2 regions of the Bacillus tequilensis genome follow, and region 2 is predicted to be linked to the other one. Evidence: a T-box and tRNA genes for the amino acid it is inferred to sense, from the RefSeq annotation. Region 2 holds a T-box; the other holds one or more tRNA genes.

Region 1 (7,633 bases), 2.0 Mb from region 2:
GGAGTACGGTCGCAAGACTGAAACTCAAAGGAATTGACGGGGGCCCGCACAAGCGGTGGAGCATGTGGTTTAATTCGAAGCAACGCGAAGAACCTTACCAGGTCTTGACATCCTCTGACAATCCTAGAGATAGGACGTCCCCTTCGGGGGCAGAGTGACAGGTGGTGCATGGTTGTCGTCAGCTCGTGTCGTGAGATGTTGGGTTAAGTCCCGCAACGAGCGCAACCCTTGATCTTAGTTGCCAGCATTCAGTTGGGCACTCTAAGGTGACTGCCGGTGACAAACCGGAGGAAGGTGGGGATGACGTCAAATCATCATGCCCCTTATGACCTGGGCTACACACGTGCTACAATGGACAGAACAAAGGGCAGCGAAACCGCGAGGTTAAGCCAATCCCACAAATCTGTTCTCAGTTCGGATCGCAGTCTGCAACTCGACTGCGTGAAGCTGGAATCGCTAGTAATCGCGGATCAGCATGCCGCGGTGAATACGTTCCCGGGCCTTGTACACACCGCCCGTCACACCACGAGAGTTTGTAACACCCGAAGTCGGTGAGGTAACCTTTTAGGAGCCAGCCGCCGAAGGTGGGACAGATGATTGGGGTGAAGTCGTAACAAGGTAGCCGTATCGGAAGGTGCGGCTGGATCACCTCCTTTCTAAGGATATATACGGAATATAAGACCTTGGGTCTTATAAACAGAACGTTCCCTGTCTTGTTTAGTTTTGAAGGATCATTCCTTCGAAACGTGTTCTTTGAAAACTAGATAACAGTAGACATCACATTCAATTAGTAAGACAAGATATCACATAGTGATTCTTTTTAACGGTTAAGTTAGAAAGGGCGCACGGTGGATGCCTTGGCACTAGGAGCCGATGAAGGACGGGACGAACACCGATATGCTTCGGGGAGCTGTAAGCAAGCTTTGATCCGGAGATTTCCGAATGGGGAAACCCACCACTCGTAATGGAGTGGTATCCATATCTGAATACATAGGATATGAGAAGGCAGACCCGGGGAACTGAAACATCTAAGTACCCGGAGGAAGAGAAAGCAAATGCGATTCCCTGAGTAGCGGCGAGCGAAACGGGATCAGCCCAAACCAAGAGGCTTGCCTCTTGGGGTTGTAGGACACTCTGTACGGAGTTACAAAAGAACGAGGTAGATGAAGAGGTCTGGAAAGGCCCGCCATAGAAGGTAACAGCCCTGTAGTCAAAACTTCGTTCTCTCCTGAGTGGATCCTGAGTACGGCGGAACACGTGAAATTCCGTCGGAATCCGGGAGGACCATCTCCCAAGGCTAAATACTCCCTAGTGACCGATAGTGAACCAGTACCGTGAGGGAAAGGTGAAAAGCACCCCGGAAGGGGAGTGAAAGAGATCCTGAAACCGTGTGCCTACAAGTAGTCAGAGCCCGTTAATGGGTGATGGCGTGCCTTTTGTAGAATGAACCGGCGAGTTACGATCCCGTGCAAGGTTAAGCAGAAGATGCGGAGCCGCAGCGAAAGCGAGTCTGAATAGGGCGCATGAGTACGTGGTCGTAGACCCGAAACCAGGTGATCTACCCATGTCCAGGGTGAAGTTCAGGTAACACTGAATGGAGGCCCGAACCCACGCACGTTGAAAAGTGCGGGGATGAGGTGTGGGTAGGGGTGAAATGCCAATCGAACCTGGAGATAGCTGGTTCTCTCCGAAATAGCTTTAGGGCTAGCCTCAAGGTAAGAGTCTTGGAGGTAGAGCACTGATTGGACTAGGGGCCCCTACCGGGTTACCGAATTCAGTCAAACTCCGAATGCCAATGACTTATCCTTGGGAGTCAGACTGCGAGTGATAAGATCCGTAGTCGAAAGGGAAACAGCCCAGACCGCCAGCTAAGGTCCCAAAGTATACGTTAAGTGGAAAAGGATGTGGAGTTGCTTAGACAACCAGGATGTTGGCTTAGAAGCAGCCACCATTTAAAGAGTGCGTAATAGCTCACTGGTCGAGTGACTCTGCGCCGAAAATGTACCGGGGCTAAACGTATCACCGAAGCTGCGGACTGTTCTTCGAACAGTGGTAGGAGAGCGTTCTAAGGGCTGTGAAGCCAGACCGGAAGGACTGGTGGAGCGCTTAGAAGTGAGAATGCCGGTATGAGTAGCGAAAGAGGGGTGAGAATCCCCTCCACCGAATGCCTAAGGTTTCCTGAGGAAGGCTCGTCCGCTCAGGGTTAGTCGGGACCTAAGCCGAGGCCGAAAGGCGTAGGCGATGGACAACAGGTTGATATTCCTGTACCACCTCCTCACCATTTGAGCAATGGGGGGACGCAGGAGGATAGGGTAAGCGCGGTATTGGATATCCGCGTCCAAGCAGTTAGGCTGGGAAATAGGCAAATCCGTTTCCCATAAGGCTGAGCTGTGATGGCGAGCGAAATATAGTAGCGAAGTTCCTGATTCCACACTGCCAAGAAAAGCCTCTAGCGAGGTGAGAGGTGCCCGTACCGCAAACCGACACAGGTAGGCGAGGAGAGAATCCTAAGGTGATCGAGAGAACTCTCGTTAAGGAACTCGGCAAAATGACCCCGTAACTTCGGGAGAAGGGGTGCTCTGTTAGGGTGCAAGCCCGAGAGAGCCGCAGTGAATAGGCCCAGGCGACTGTTTAGCAAAAACACAGGTCTCTGCGAAGCCGCAAGGCGAAGTATAGGGGCTGACGCCTGCCCGGTGCTGGAAGGTTAAGAGGAGCGCTTAGCGTAAGCGAAGGTGCGAATTGAAGCCCCAGTAAACGGCGGCCGTAACTATAACGGTCCTAAGGTAGCGAAATTCCTTGTCGGGTAAGTTCCGACCCGCACGAAAGGCGCAACGATCTGGGCACTGTCTCAACGAGAGACTCGGTGAAATTATAGTACCTGTGAAGATGCAGGTTACCCGCGACAGGACGGAAAGACCCCGTGGAGCTTTACTGCAGCCTGATATTGAATGTTGGTACAGCTTGTACAGGATAGGTAGGAGCCTTGGAAACCGGAGCGCCAGCTTCGGTGGAGGCATCGGTGGGATACTACCCTGGCTGTATTGACCTTCTAACCCGCCGCCCTTATCGGGCGGGGAGACAGTGTCAGGTGGGCAGTTTGACTGGGGCGGTCGCCTCCTAAAAGGTAACGGAGGCGCCCAAAGGTTCCCTCAGAATGGTTGGAAATCATTCGCAGAGTGTAAAGGCACAAGGGAGCTTGACTGCGAGACCTACAAGTCGAGCAGGGACGAAAGTCGGGCTTAGTGATCCGGTGGTTCCGCATGGAAGGGCCATCGCTCAACGGATAAAAGCTACCCCGGGGATAACAGGCTTATCTCCCCCAAGAGTCCACATCGACGGGGAGGTTTGGCACCTCGATGTCGGCTCATCGCATCCTGGGGCTGTAGTCGGTCCCAAGGGTTGGGCTGTTCGCCCATTAAAGCGGTACGCGAGCTGGGTTCAGAACGTCGTGAGACAGTTCGGTCCCTATCCGTCGCGGGCGCAGGAAATTTGAGAGGAGCTGTCCTTAGTACGAGAGGACCGGGATGGACGCACCGCTGGTGTACCAGTTGTTCTGCCAAGGGCATCGCTGGGTAGCTATGTGCGGACGGGATAAGTGCTGAAAGCATCTAAGCATGAAGCCCCCCTCAAGATGAGATTTCCCATTCCGCAAGGAAGTAAGATCCCTGAAAGATGATCAGGTTGATAGGTCTGAGGTGGAAGTGTGGCGACACATGGAGCTGACAGATACTAATCGATCGAGGACTTAACCACATGTTGAATGATGTCACACCTGTTATCTAGTTTTGAGAGAATAAGTTTTTTTCGAAAAACACTTGATTTTCTCAAGGATACATAGTATAATGTTAAATGTCACTGAATTTGTCTGGTGATGATGGCGAAGAGGTCACACCCGTTCCCATACCGAACACGGAAGTTAAGCTCTTCAGCGCCGATGGTAGTCGGGGGTTTCCCCCTGTGAGAGTAGGACATCGCCAGGCAGACTTCATTCCGCAGTAGCTCAGTGGTAGAGCTATCGGCTGTTAACCGATCGGTCGTAGGTTCGAATCCTACCTGCGGAGCCATTATTGGAGAGCTGTCCGAGTGGTCGAAGGAGCACGATTGGAAATCGTGTAGGCGGTCAACTCCGTCTCAAGGGTTCGAATCCCTTGCTCTCCGCCACTGATACTTATACATAATTACAATTAAAAGTCTGGGCCCGTTGGTCAAGCGGTTAAGACACCGCCCTTTCACGGCGGTAACACGGGTTCGAATCCCGTACGGGTCATTATATGATGGAGGATTAGCTCAGCTGGGAGAGCATCTGCCTTACAAGCAGAGGGTCGGCGGTTCGAGCCCGTCATCCTCCACCATTATCATCGCGGGGTGGAGCAGTTCGGTAGCTCGTCGGGCTCATAACCCGAAGGTCGCAGGTTCAAATCCTGCCCCCGCAACCAAATTATATCTATGAAATAAGGAGTGCCCGAAGGGTGCAACCAAAAAAACATATACAAATGGTCCGGTAGTTCAGTTGGTTAGAATGCCTGCCTGTCACGCAGGAGGTCGCGGGTTCGAGTCCCGTCCGGACCGCCATTTAAATAATAAGGCTCGGTAGCTCAGTTGGTAGAGCAACGGACTGAAAATCCGTGTGTCGGCGGTTCGATTCCGTCCCGAGCCACCATTTATGCCGGTGTAGCTCAATTGGTAGAGCAACTGACTTGTAATCAGTAGGTTGGGGGTTCAAGTCCTCTTGCCGGCACTGTTTTTCAAAAAACATTGTGGAGGGGTAGCGAAGTGGCTAAACGCGGCGGACTGTAAATCCGCTCCCTCAGGGTTCGGCAGTTCGAATCTGCCCCCCTCCACCATTTATAGGGGCATAGTTTAACGGTAGAACAGAGGTCTCCAAAACCTCCGGTGTGGGTTCGATTCCTACTGCCCCTGCCAAATTTATGACATCTTGAGATTATGGCGGTTGTGGCGAAGTGGTTAACGCACCAGATTGTGGCTCTGGCACTCGTGGGTTCGATTCCCATCAATCGCCCCATATTATCATTGGGCTATAGCCAAGCGGTAAGGCAACGGACTTTGACTCCGTCATGCGTTGGTTCGAATCCAGCTAGCCCAGTCTCATTTTTTATATTAACTGCATATTATGTATTAAGTTCCTTAAGATGCGGAAGTAGTTCAGTGGTAGAACACCACCTTGCCAAGGTGGGGGTCGCGGGTTCGAATCCCGTCTTCCGCTCCAATTATGGCGGCATAGCCAAGTGGTAAGGCAGAGGTCTGCAAAACCTTTATCCCCGGTTCGAATCCGGGTGTCGCCTTCTTATTGCCGGGGTGGTGGAATTGGCAGACACACAGGACTTAAAATCCTGCGGTAGGTGACTACCGTGCCGGTTCAAGTCCGGCCCTCGGCACCAATTTTACTTACATGATAAGTTGAAATTGGTGTTTGCGTTTTGTCATTATAACTAATCACATTAATGATCTACTGAAGTAGATCATTTTTTTATTGCTTAGATTTATCATAACTGGCTAAGTTATGACACATTGATGATAAAGAACTTTCTAACACTCTTTAATTTATATTTCCAAAAAAACTTTTTTGAAATACGTTGACATATTACAAGAACCATGATATATTTATAGACGTCGGTTAGATACGACGAAAAACTTGCCGGTGTGGCGGAATTGGCAGACGCGCACGACTCAAAATCGTGTTCCTTCTGGAGTGTCGGTTCGACCCCGACCACCGGTATACTGAAAACTCGTTTTATATAAACGAGTTTTTTTATTTTATCAAAGAAAAAGAGCCCATTCTAGTTGAGGCTCTTTTTTTCATTTACTCAGCGTATTGGTCTATGATCTCTCCTAGCACCTCTTCAAGCTCTTCTGTATCTTCAAGCTCTGATTGGCTGAAGCGGACTCGTACGAGCTGTTCTCTGTCATTATACATCTCTTCCAGCCATCCTCGCAGTCCTCTTGCCCTGCGGTCGACTTCGAAAATGATTTCCAAACCGTCTTCGTCTAAAAGGAAAATGAGCTCTAATTCATCAAGCATCTGACGATAATATCCGGAAGTCGGAACGAACTCGAATTCTTGAACGAACGGTAGGCGGCGCCGGAAGTAAGGCGCTTGTTCACAGTCTGCTTCGTTAAGGCGGAAGCCTAGGTTTTCGATTGCTTCCAGCACACTTTCCATCCAAGGATGTGCTTCAACGAAAATGCGGTCATGGTCGGATTTATCGATACCGCCTTGGATATCAAGGTCTGTCACCACGGCGACCTCTACTTTCCCTACAGTGATCGGTGTATCAAGAGGGAGGGTGAATGAGAACGGAAATTGATGCTCTTCTCCAGGCTGGATGGTGAATGAACCAGTGACCCGGAAAGAATGGATTGTAGCGTATTTCCGGTGCTCTTCATCATCTTTTACAATGACGTACCGTGTATTAAGCTGTAAATCAATATAGCGGATGTCCTGAGAGATTTTCCCGCCTTTGACATGGACAGTTCCTCTTACTTCTTCTCCTGGATAGTATGCGTCTTTCTCTAAAATTGTATCTACTTTTGCGGCACCGATTCCTGCACTTGCCGCAAGCTTTTTAAAAAATGACATGTTAGATTTCCCCTTTTTCTTTTTTTCAACAGATATACGTAAGAAGGAGGAAAAAAGATTCATTTGATTCATACTTTTTTCCTATTATTTGTCCGCTTTCGGACAGACTAAGAATAATATGGAAAGCAAAGGAGCGGATTGAATTGGATAAAGAACGTATGGTTGCTGATGAATTACACAGAATGTTTTTGGCCGGTGAGCTGCAAATTACGGTAGAGGAGGATATAAACAATATTTCTGAAAGACTGAGAAACGGCGATCTCAATTTAGAGCGATTAAGCGGTGAAGACGCGTTTATAAAAGAAACGGTAAATGAGGCTTTAAGAAGAGTGGAGCAATAAAATAAAGAGACGGTGTCTCAAGACATCGTCTTTTTTGTATGACTTTGTTCCAGTTCTCTGCAAGATAAAAGCGAATCGATTTGAAATTGTTTATCTATGAGCCACCCTTTTTCCAAGAGGAATTCTGACAGTTCACCATGCAGATGGGCAGCTGCATCTAATTGATCATGCAACGCTGTTCTAAGGCCCGGGTTTGCGGTTTCTTTTATTGCGGCAGTATACTTTTTAATGCTGGTTTTGATTGTTGTTAAGCAATCAAGAACTGTTACAGGTATGATCTGGCCTGAGAAATCGTTCAATGGCTTCATCTCCTATTAATGTCAGGTGGACTTTATTTTGTAGATTCCCCTGTTCAGAAAGGATTTACCCTGCATTTATACAAAATGCTATAATGAACAACAAATGTTTCCAGGGGGTAGGATGATGAGACAGATTATTGCGATGGGCGGCGGAGGGTTTTCGATGGAGCCGGACCATTTGTCACTCGATCAATATATCATCAATCAATCAGAGCGGAAGTCGCCTCGTATTTGTTTTTTGCCGACGGCGAGCGGTGATTCTCAAAATTATGTGCAGCGGTTTTATACTGCATTTCAATCACTAGATTGTGTGCCGTCTCATTTGTCATTGTTTAAGCCGCCGTCAACAGATTTAATTTCTTTTCTTATGGAAAAGGACGTGATTTATGTCGGCG
Region 2 (7,633 bases):
GTCTCAATCAGAAATTGTGATCCCGATTCATGTTGGCGGAAAAGTTGTCGGGGTTTTGGACATCGACAGCCCGGTGAAAAACCGATTCGACGAAATCGACGAAAAGTATTTATCACAATTTGCCCAAAAGCTTGAAATAGCATTGGCGCAGTAATATAAAAGCCCAAAACCGAAATATCGTTTTGGGCTTTTTTTATTTTATTGAGTCGTGAATCATCAAGCGGTTTTTTCCGCTTCGTTTCGCGCTGTAGAGCGCTTCATCAGCCTCATACACAAGCTCTTTCAGGGACTTTCTTGTTTTTGCCGTCCAGCAGGAAATGCCGCATGAAATGGTTACCTTGGGTTTCGTGTTTTTTCTGACCGCATAAACCAGTCTTTCAGTAATCCGTTTTCCCACCGCAACCGTCACGTTCGGCAAATAAACCGCCAGCTCCTCGCCTCCCCAGCGGGCGCCGACATCATGCTTTCGGATGTTGCTTTTAATCACAGAAGCAACTTGAATTAAAATCTCGTCCCCAGTCTGGTGGCCGTACGTATCATTAACATTCTTAAAATTATCAATATCAACAAGAATAAAGACACCTTTTTGGTGAATTTTCATGCTGTATTGAATTTTCTCATCTAAATATACTCTTGAATACAGTTCTGTCAGCTGATCTGTTTTCACGAGATGTTCAAGGCGGTCGCGGAGCATTGAGTTCGTTACAGCCAGTGTGGCGTGATGAATCAGCGCCTGAAACAGCTTGTACATTTCAAATGTAAAAGCGTACATCTCCTGTTTCAATAAAACCGCAAAGCCCAAAAGCCTGTCATTTTCGATCATGGGAGCAGCCATCAGCGAGCCGTAGCCGGACTCTCCGAAAACAGACTGGCCATTTCCGACGAATACCCCTTTTTCCCCTTCATACAGCTTTTCCTTCAACTCATTATAAAAATCAGCTGGCTTTGTTTCTTTAAAAAACGCTGTGCTGCCGGGGAGCAGTGTTTGGTTTTCAAAATGGTCTATATGAAAAAAGCCCACTTCTTCTGCTTGAAACGATTCTGCCATTCTCACAGCCAGATCATGCATTGTATCAGTCAGTGTCAGCCGCTGATTCAGGCGGCGTGACGTTTCATTGATCAATTCTAAATTTGCGATGCTCGCTTTTGATTGTTCATAGAGCTGAGCGTTTTCAAATGCTTTTCCCGCCGCGTTTGCTAACAGCGACATTTCATTAATGTAGGCGTCAGTAAGAAAGCTGTCACCCGTTCCCTCAGCCTTCAACACCCCGTATGTCCCCTGCTGACCTTTGATCGGAATATAAGCGGCAGATTCATTTTTCCGTACAATATCTCCGGACAAATATACTTTGAGCGCAAAGGAATCGGATTTTTCCCCTTCCATATACAGCTCTTTTGCAGGAACCCCTAAACATTGGTCTTGATCGTGCGATATAAATAAAGAAAACTCAAAAAGAGAAAATGTATTTGTCAGACTTTCTAAAAGCTGCTTCAGCACCTCTGTCTGATCAAGAAGTGAATGAAACAGCTCTGTCATTTTGTATATCTTTTTTTGATAAATCATTTTGTTAACGAGTCTTTCCTGTTTCATCGACCGGTTTAAAAATGAAGCAACCACGTCCGGAAGCTCCCCGGGAATCGCTCCCTCCTGCCTGCATGTAAGATGAAAGCATCTGCCGGAACCGTCCTCAATCATATAAAATGAAGCGTTGATTTTCGAAGCGAAAAAACGCACTTCATCATTTGCCGGTTTTGCCGCAGAGTCAGATGGTGCCGGTGTAAGCGAAACACAAAGGGTTGAAAAATAGGTGTGAATAGCTGAAGCCAGCCATCTGAAAGAGTCGGTAAATGTGACTTTTTCAGATTTGGTCAATAAAAAATCGAGCATATGATAATGAAAGGCGGATAATTGATCTTTAGTTTGTTCTACCATGTTTTTATCACCTAAAAGTTTACCACTAATTTTTGTTTATTATATCATAAACGGCAAAGCAATAATGCAGGAATGGTTGACTTCAAAACAAATAAATTATATAATGACCTTTGTGTGAAATATTGCAGCCTTTTTGTTCAGCTTCTATGTTTTCATTTTGTTCCTTATCCATAAGGTGTATCGTGTAACTCTCTGCTGCTGGAGCGAGGATACATGAAAACAAAATGTACATGGTCGAATAGAGCAGACGGTTTTTATTTTCCACAAAAATAAAACCAAAGGAGGAGTCACATTATGGCTCGCTATACAGGTCCATCTTGGAAACTGTCCCGCCGTCTAGGAATCTCTCTTAGCGGTACAGGAAAAGAATTAGAAAAACGCCCTTACGCTCCAGGTCCACACGGCCCAGGACAACGTAAAAAATTATCAGAATACGGTTTGCAATTGCAAGAAAAGCAAAAGCTTCGTCACATGTACGGTGTAAATGAACGCCAATTCCGCACATTGTTTGACAAAGCTGCAAAAATGACTGGTAAACACGGTGAAAACTTCATGATTCTTTTAGATTCTCGTCTTGATAACGTTGTGTACAAGCTAGGTTTAGCACGTACTCGCCGTCAAGCTCGCCAATTGGTTAACCACGGTCACATTCTTGTAGACGGAAGCCGCGTTGACATCCCGTCTTACCAAGTAAAACCTGGTCAAACAATCGGTGTTCGCGAAAAATCAAGAAACCTTTCTATCATCAAGGAATCTGTTGAAGTAAACAACTTCGTTCCTGAATACCTTACTTTCGACGCTGAAAAGCTTGAAGGTACTTTCACTCGTCTTCCTGAGCGTTCTGAACTTGCTCCGGAAATTAACGAAGCGCTTATCGTTGAGTTCTACTCTCGTTAATCGGTCTAAAAACCCCTGCCGCTATGCGGTCGGGGTTTTTTTATCGTCTGATTCGTCTTCTTCCTCTAACCGGCCAACATTTGTTAGCGCCTGCTGCTCCCAATAATCCCGCTGAAGTCTTTCTTTTGCAATCGTACACATGAGATTCACGGTGAGCGCTCCTTTCTTTTAAAGGGTGGTGATTGCCGTCGTGTTTGCCCTATCTAATATACTCTTTTCCTGTTATTCCTATGCGATAAACCAAAAAAGATCCTTTGCCGCTAAGGGCAAAGGATCTTTTTTCTTATTTATACGTTACAAGGAAGTATTTTTTCTTTCCGCGACGCAGGACAGTAAATTGGCCCTCAATGCGGTCTTCATCCGATAAAATATAATTCACTTCTGTCTGACGTTCGCCGTTAATGTAAACAGCGCCGTTTTGAATATCTTCACGAGCTTGGCGTTTAGATGGAGATAATGTAGATTGTACCAACACATCGACTAGTGATAGCTCTTGGCTGCTGTCAGCTTCCATAGACGGAACATCTTTAAAGCCGACTTTTACGTCTTGGGCGGAAAGTTCTTTAATATTGCCGCTGAACAATGCTTGGGAGATGTTGATAGCTTGCTTCAGTGCGTCATCTCCATGAACGAGCGCTGTCACTTCTTCTGCCAGGCGTTTTTGTGCTTCACGTTTTTCAGGCGCCGTTTCTGTTTTTTCAGCGTACGCTTCAATTTCCTCTTTTGATAGGAATGTGAAGTATTTCAAGTATTTGATAACGTCACGGTCATCTGTGTTGATCCAGAATTGATAGAATTCATATGGCGATGTTTTTTCCTTATCAAGCCAGATCGCGCCGCCTTCCGTTTTTCCGAATTTCGTGCCATCTGCTTTTGTGACAAGCGGAATCGTAAGGCCAAACGCTTTTGCTCCTTCTTCTTCTGATTTTCTGATCAGTTCAAGGCCCGCCGTGATGTTGCCCCACTGATCGCTTCCTCCGATTTGCAGTTTGCAGTTTTGGTCTCTGTAAAGATTTAAGAAATCATACGATTGAAGAATCATGTAGCTGAATTCCGTGTATGAGATGCCGGATTCAATTCTTGAGCTGACCGTGTCTTTTGCCAGCATGTAATTGATGCCGAAATTTTTACCGACGTCACGAAGGAAGTCAATCACATTCATTTTGCCGATCCAGTCAAAGTTGTTCGCGATGACAGCAGGGTTTTCTGCTGCGTCAAAATCTAGAAATCTGGACAGCTGGTTTTTGATTTTTTGGGACCATTCGGATACGATGTCAGCTGTGTTTAATGTACGCTCCGCTTTTTTTCCGCTCGGATCGCCAATGAGGCCCGTCGCACCGCCCACAAGCGCAATGGGATGATGCCCCGCAAGCTGAAAACGGCGGAGTGTTAAAATGGGCAGCAGATGTCCGATATGCAAGCTGTCTGCGGTCGGATCAAAGCCGGAGTACAGGCGGATTTTTTCTTCATTCAGCTGTTTATTCAATCCTTCTTCATCTGTCATTTGCTGAATCAATCCACGGAAGGATAAGTCTTCAAGTAAGTTTGTCATAAGATAAAACTCCTTTTTTATTAAAATAAAAAACGCCCCTTCGTTTACACGAAGGGACGATTGATTATCGCGGTACCACCCTACTAATAAGAGAACACAAAACATTCGTCTTATCACTTTGCCTGATAACGGATCAGGTCCGTTCTTTCACTACTGAAAGCCTCGCCGGCTTTGTTTGCAAAAGCGGTTCATGAGTGTATTCGATATATCCGTCTGTACTGATTTTCACCGGCCATCAGCTCTCTGGGACGTAAGGATATCCTACTTGTCTCAATCTTTACCTTTTCATATGAAGCTATATCATTTTTAACATAAATAAAATCCCATGTCAACGCCGCCTTTTAATCCTCCATCGTTGACAGATCACCAGCCGGCAGATTGAGCTCCCACGCCTTCAGCACGCGTCTCATAATTTTTCCGCTTCGGGTTTTCGGAAGCTTATCTTTAAATTCAATCTCACGCGGAGCGGCATGGGCTGCGAGACCCTGCTTCACAAAGAGGCGGATTTCTTCTTTCAGTTTATCAGACGGCTCAAATCCTTCTCTGAGCGCAATAAAGGCTTTAATGATTTCTCCCCGCACCGGATCAGGCTTTCCGATCACGCCTGCTTCCGCAATGGCTGGATGTTCGACAAGCTTGCTTTCCACTTCAAATGGGCCGACGCGCTCACCGGAGGTCATGATGACGTCATCAACTCTGCCTTGGAACCAGAAATATCCCTCATCATCCATGTAAGCAGAATCGCCAGACACATACCAGCCGCCCGGCATAAAATACGATTCGTACTTTTCAGGATTGTTCCAAATGGTATGCATCATGGAAGGCCAGCCTTTTTTTATGGCAAGGTTGCCCATTCGGTACGGCGGAAGCTCGTTGCCCTGATTGTCAACGATCGCTGCCTTCACACCGGGAATCGGCTTACCCATTGAGCCCGGTTTAATATCCATGCAAGGATAGTTGCAGATAAGCTGACTGCCCGTTTCTGTCATCCACCATGTATCATGGATTCGTTTGTTAAAAACTTTATGCCCCCATCTGATGACTTCCGGATTTAGCGGCTCACCGACACTGAGCACATGCCGTAGCGAGGTGAGATCATATTTCGCAGCCATCTCATCTCCCGCTCCCATCAGCATCCGAAACGCGGTCGGCGCGCTGTACCAGACGGTGACGCCAAGCTTCTCAATCGTTCCATACCAGCTTTCCGGACTGAAACGGCCGCCAACGATGACATTTGTCGCTCCATTCAGCCACGGTGCAAAAATGCCGTATACCGTACCTGTCACCCAGCCCGGATCAGCGGTGCACCAGTAAATGTCTTCTTCCTTTAAATCAAGAACCCACTTTCCTGTTTGATATTGCTGAATCATCGCTTCATGGACATGAAGCACACCCTTTGGCGTTCCAGTGGAACCTGATGTATAGTGAAGCAGATAACCGTCTTTTTTGTCCATCCATTCGATATCCAGCCTTGCGCTCTCCTGTCTTGCTGCTTCCTCATAATTGATAATGTTTGTGCCGCTCTCAGCCTCTCCGCCGACTACAAATATATGCTGTAAGTGAGGCAGCTTGTCAGCCGGGATTCTATCCAGCAGCTCAGGCGTTGTGACAACAACCTTTGCCTCGCTGTTTTCAAGCCGATCCTTCACCGCGCCCTCCATAAACGCTTCGAAAAGCGGGCCGGCGATGGCGCCAATTTTGATGGCGCCAAGCATAATAAAATAAAGCTCGGGGGATCTCGGCATAAAAATAAAAACGCGGTCCCCTTTTTCCACATTTCCATACCGTTTCAGCACATTCCCGGCTCTGTTTGATTCTTCCTTCATTTCTTTAAATGTGTATTTTTCATTCCGGTTTGCGTCTTTATAATAAAGCGCTACTTTGTTTTTTCGAAACGATTCGGCATGGCGGTCAATTGCTTCATACGCCGCATTCAGTTTCCCAGTCTCATGCCAGGAGAAATGTTTCTCTGCCTCGGCCCAATCAAAATGCCGGTACGTTTCTTCGTAATTTTTTAAATGATGATCCCCTTCCACTGCTGGCAACGCTTTCAAATTCATGACCAAACATCCCCCTTTGCTGAAGTTGTCATTTTATTATAGTATATATTCATATTCTTCTCAATTTTTAAAATATAAACCATGTTGAAAACGCTTCATAATTTGTTATTCTTAAAGGGGACATGTATTTTTATAAGAATTGATGGGACGGTGGATCAGTGGAACATCATAAAACATACCATTCAGCAAACATCAAAACAGCAACCGGCTCCTTACTGATAGAAGGGCCTGTCTCTCCAGAAGATTTGGCAGTTTACGAGTTTCATAACGATTTAACCGCATTTCGCCCGCCCCGAGAGCAGCATGAAGCATTGGTTGAGATTGCCGGCCTTCCCGAAGGGCGTATTATCATCGCCAGAGACGGCCGAACCATTATCGGCTATGTGACGTATTTATATCCTGACCCGCTCGAAAGATGGTCTGAAGGAAATATGGAGAATTTGCTTGAGCTCGGGGCCATCGAGGTGGCGCCCGCCTATCGGGGATGTTCTGTCGGAAAGACGCTTCTGACCGTCAGCATGATGGATGAGCAAATGGAAAACTACATCGTAATGACAACGGAATATTACTGGCATTGGGATTTAAAAGGGCTGAAAAAAGATGTGTGGGAATACAGAAAGCTCCTGGAAAAGATGATGAATGCAGGCGGATTGGTTTGGTTTGCGACGGATGAGCCGGAGATCAGCTCCCATCCTGCAAACTGCCTGATGGCACGCATCGGGAAAAACGTCAGCCAAGAATCAATTGAACAATTTGACAGGCTCCGTTTTTATCATCGTTTTATGTATTAACTGACACTGACAAAGGGGAAAAAATAATGATTGTTGAGCAAATCATGAAAAAGGATGTCATGACATTAACGAAGACGGATACGCTTGAAACAGCCATATGCAAACTGAAGGAATTCCATATCAGGCATCTGCCTGTCGTAGATGAAGACCACCATGTGATCGGCATGATTACAGACAGAGACATGAAGCAGGCCAGCCCGAGTATTTTCGAAGAAAGCAAACGAAACCGATTTCTCACAAGAAGTGTGGATTCAATTATGAAAAAAGAGGTCGTCTGCGCCCACCCGCTTGACTTTGTCGAAGAAATATCTGCCGTGTTCTATGAGCACGGTATCGGCTGTCTCCCAGTGGTGCAGCATCAAAAATTAATAGGCATTTTGACGAAAACGGATTTGCTGCG

What was found. The T-box of region 2 lies ahead of tyrS (tyrosine--tRNA ligase). A T-box ahead of a tRNA ligase gene usually reads a tRNA of that ligase, here a tRNA-Tyr.
Region 1: it encodes a tRNA-Tyr, which carries the amino acid that the T-box ahead of tyrS (tyrosine--tRNA ligase) is inferred to sense. The anticodon was not compared.

The regions. Positions count from the first base shown of each region.
Region 1 covers NZ_CP048852.1:881,797-889,429, forward strand. Annotated here, with positions in the region: rRNA gene G4P54_RS04590 (16S ribosomal RNA) at 1-656, shown strand, start outside; rRNA gene G4P54_RS04595 (23S ribosomal RNA) at 826-3,753, shown strand; rRNA gene rrf (5S ribosomal RNA) at 3,865-3,980, shown strand; tRNA gene G4P54_RS04605 (tRNA-Asn) at 3,990-4,064, shown strand; tRNA gene G4P54_RS04610 (tRNA-Ser) at 4,070-4,161, shown strand; tRNA gene G4P54_RS04615 (tRNA-Glu) at 4,196-4,267, shown strand; tRNA gene G4P54_RS04620 (tRNA-Val) at 4,277-4,352, shown strand; tRNA gene G4P54_RS04625 (tRNA-Met) at 4,360-4,436, shown strand; tRNA gene G4P54_RS04630 (tRNA-Asp) at 4,496-4,572, shown strand; tRNA gene G4P54_RS04635 (tRNA-Phe) at 4,585-4,660, shown strand; tRNA gene G4P54_RS04640 (tRNA-Thr) at 4,666-4,738, shown strand; tRNA gene G4P54_RS04645 (tRNA-Tyr) at 4,760-4,844, shown strand; tRNA gene G4P54_RS04650 (tRNA-Trp) at 4,850-4,923, shown strand; tRNA gene G4P54_RS04655 (tRNA-His) at 4,948-5,023, shown strand; tRNA gene G4P54_RS04660 (tRNA-Gln) at 5,033-5,104, shown strand; tRNA gene G4P54_RS04665 (tRNA-Gly) at 5,153-5,227, shown strand; tRNA gene G4P54_RS04670 (tRNA-Cys) at 5,233-5,303, shown strand; tRNA gene G4P54_RS04675 (tRNA-Leu) at 5,311-5,399, shown strand; tRNA gene G4P54_RS04680 (tRNA-Leu) at 5,656-5,737, shown strand; gene spo0M (sporulation control protein Spo0M) at 5,822-6,598, opposite strand; gene G4P54_RS04690 (hypothetical protein) at 6,736-6,939, shown strand; gene G4P54_RS04695 (spore coat protein) at 6,957-7,238, opposite strand; gene G4P54_RS04700 (Type 1 glutamine amidotransferase-like domain-containing protein) at 7,363-7,633, shown strand, end outside.
Region 2 covers NZ_CP048852.1:2,850,650-2,858,282, forward strand. Annotated here, with positions in the region: gene G4P54_RS15145 (GAF domain-containing protein) at 1-154, shown strand, start outside; gene G4P54_RS15150 (diguanylate cyclase domain-containing protein) at 194-1,933, opposite strand; gene rpsD (30S ribosomal protein S4) at 2,228-2,830, shown strand; gene sr7p (small protein SR7P) at 2,852-2,980, opposite strand; gene tyrS (tyrosine--tRNA ligase) at 3,114-4,382, opposite strand; T-box leader at 4,432-4,669, opposite strand; gene acsA (acetate--CoA ligase) at 4,724-6,442, opposite strand; gene acuA (acetoin utilization protein acetyltransferase AcuA) at 6,601-7,233, shown strand; gene G4P54_RS15180 (acetoin utilization AcuB family protein) at 7,260-7,633, shown strand, end outside.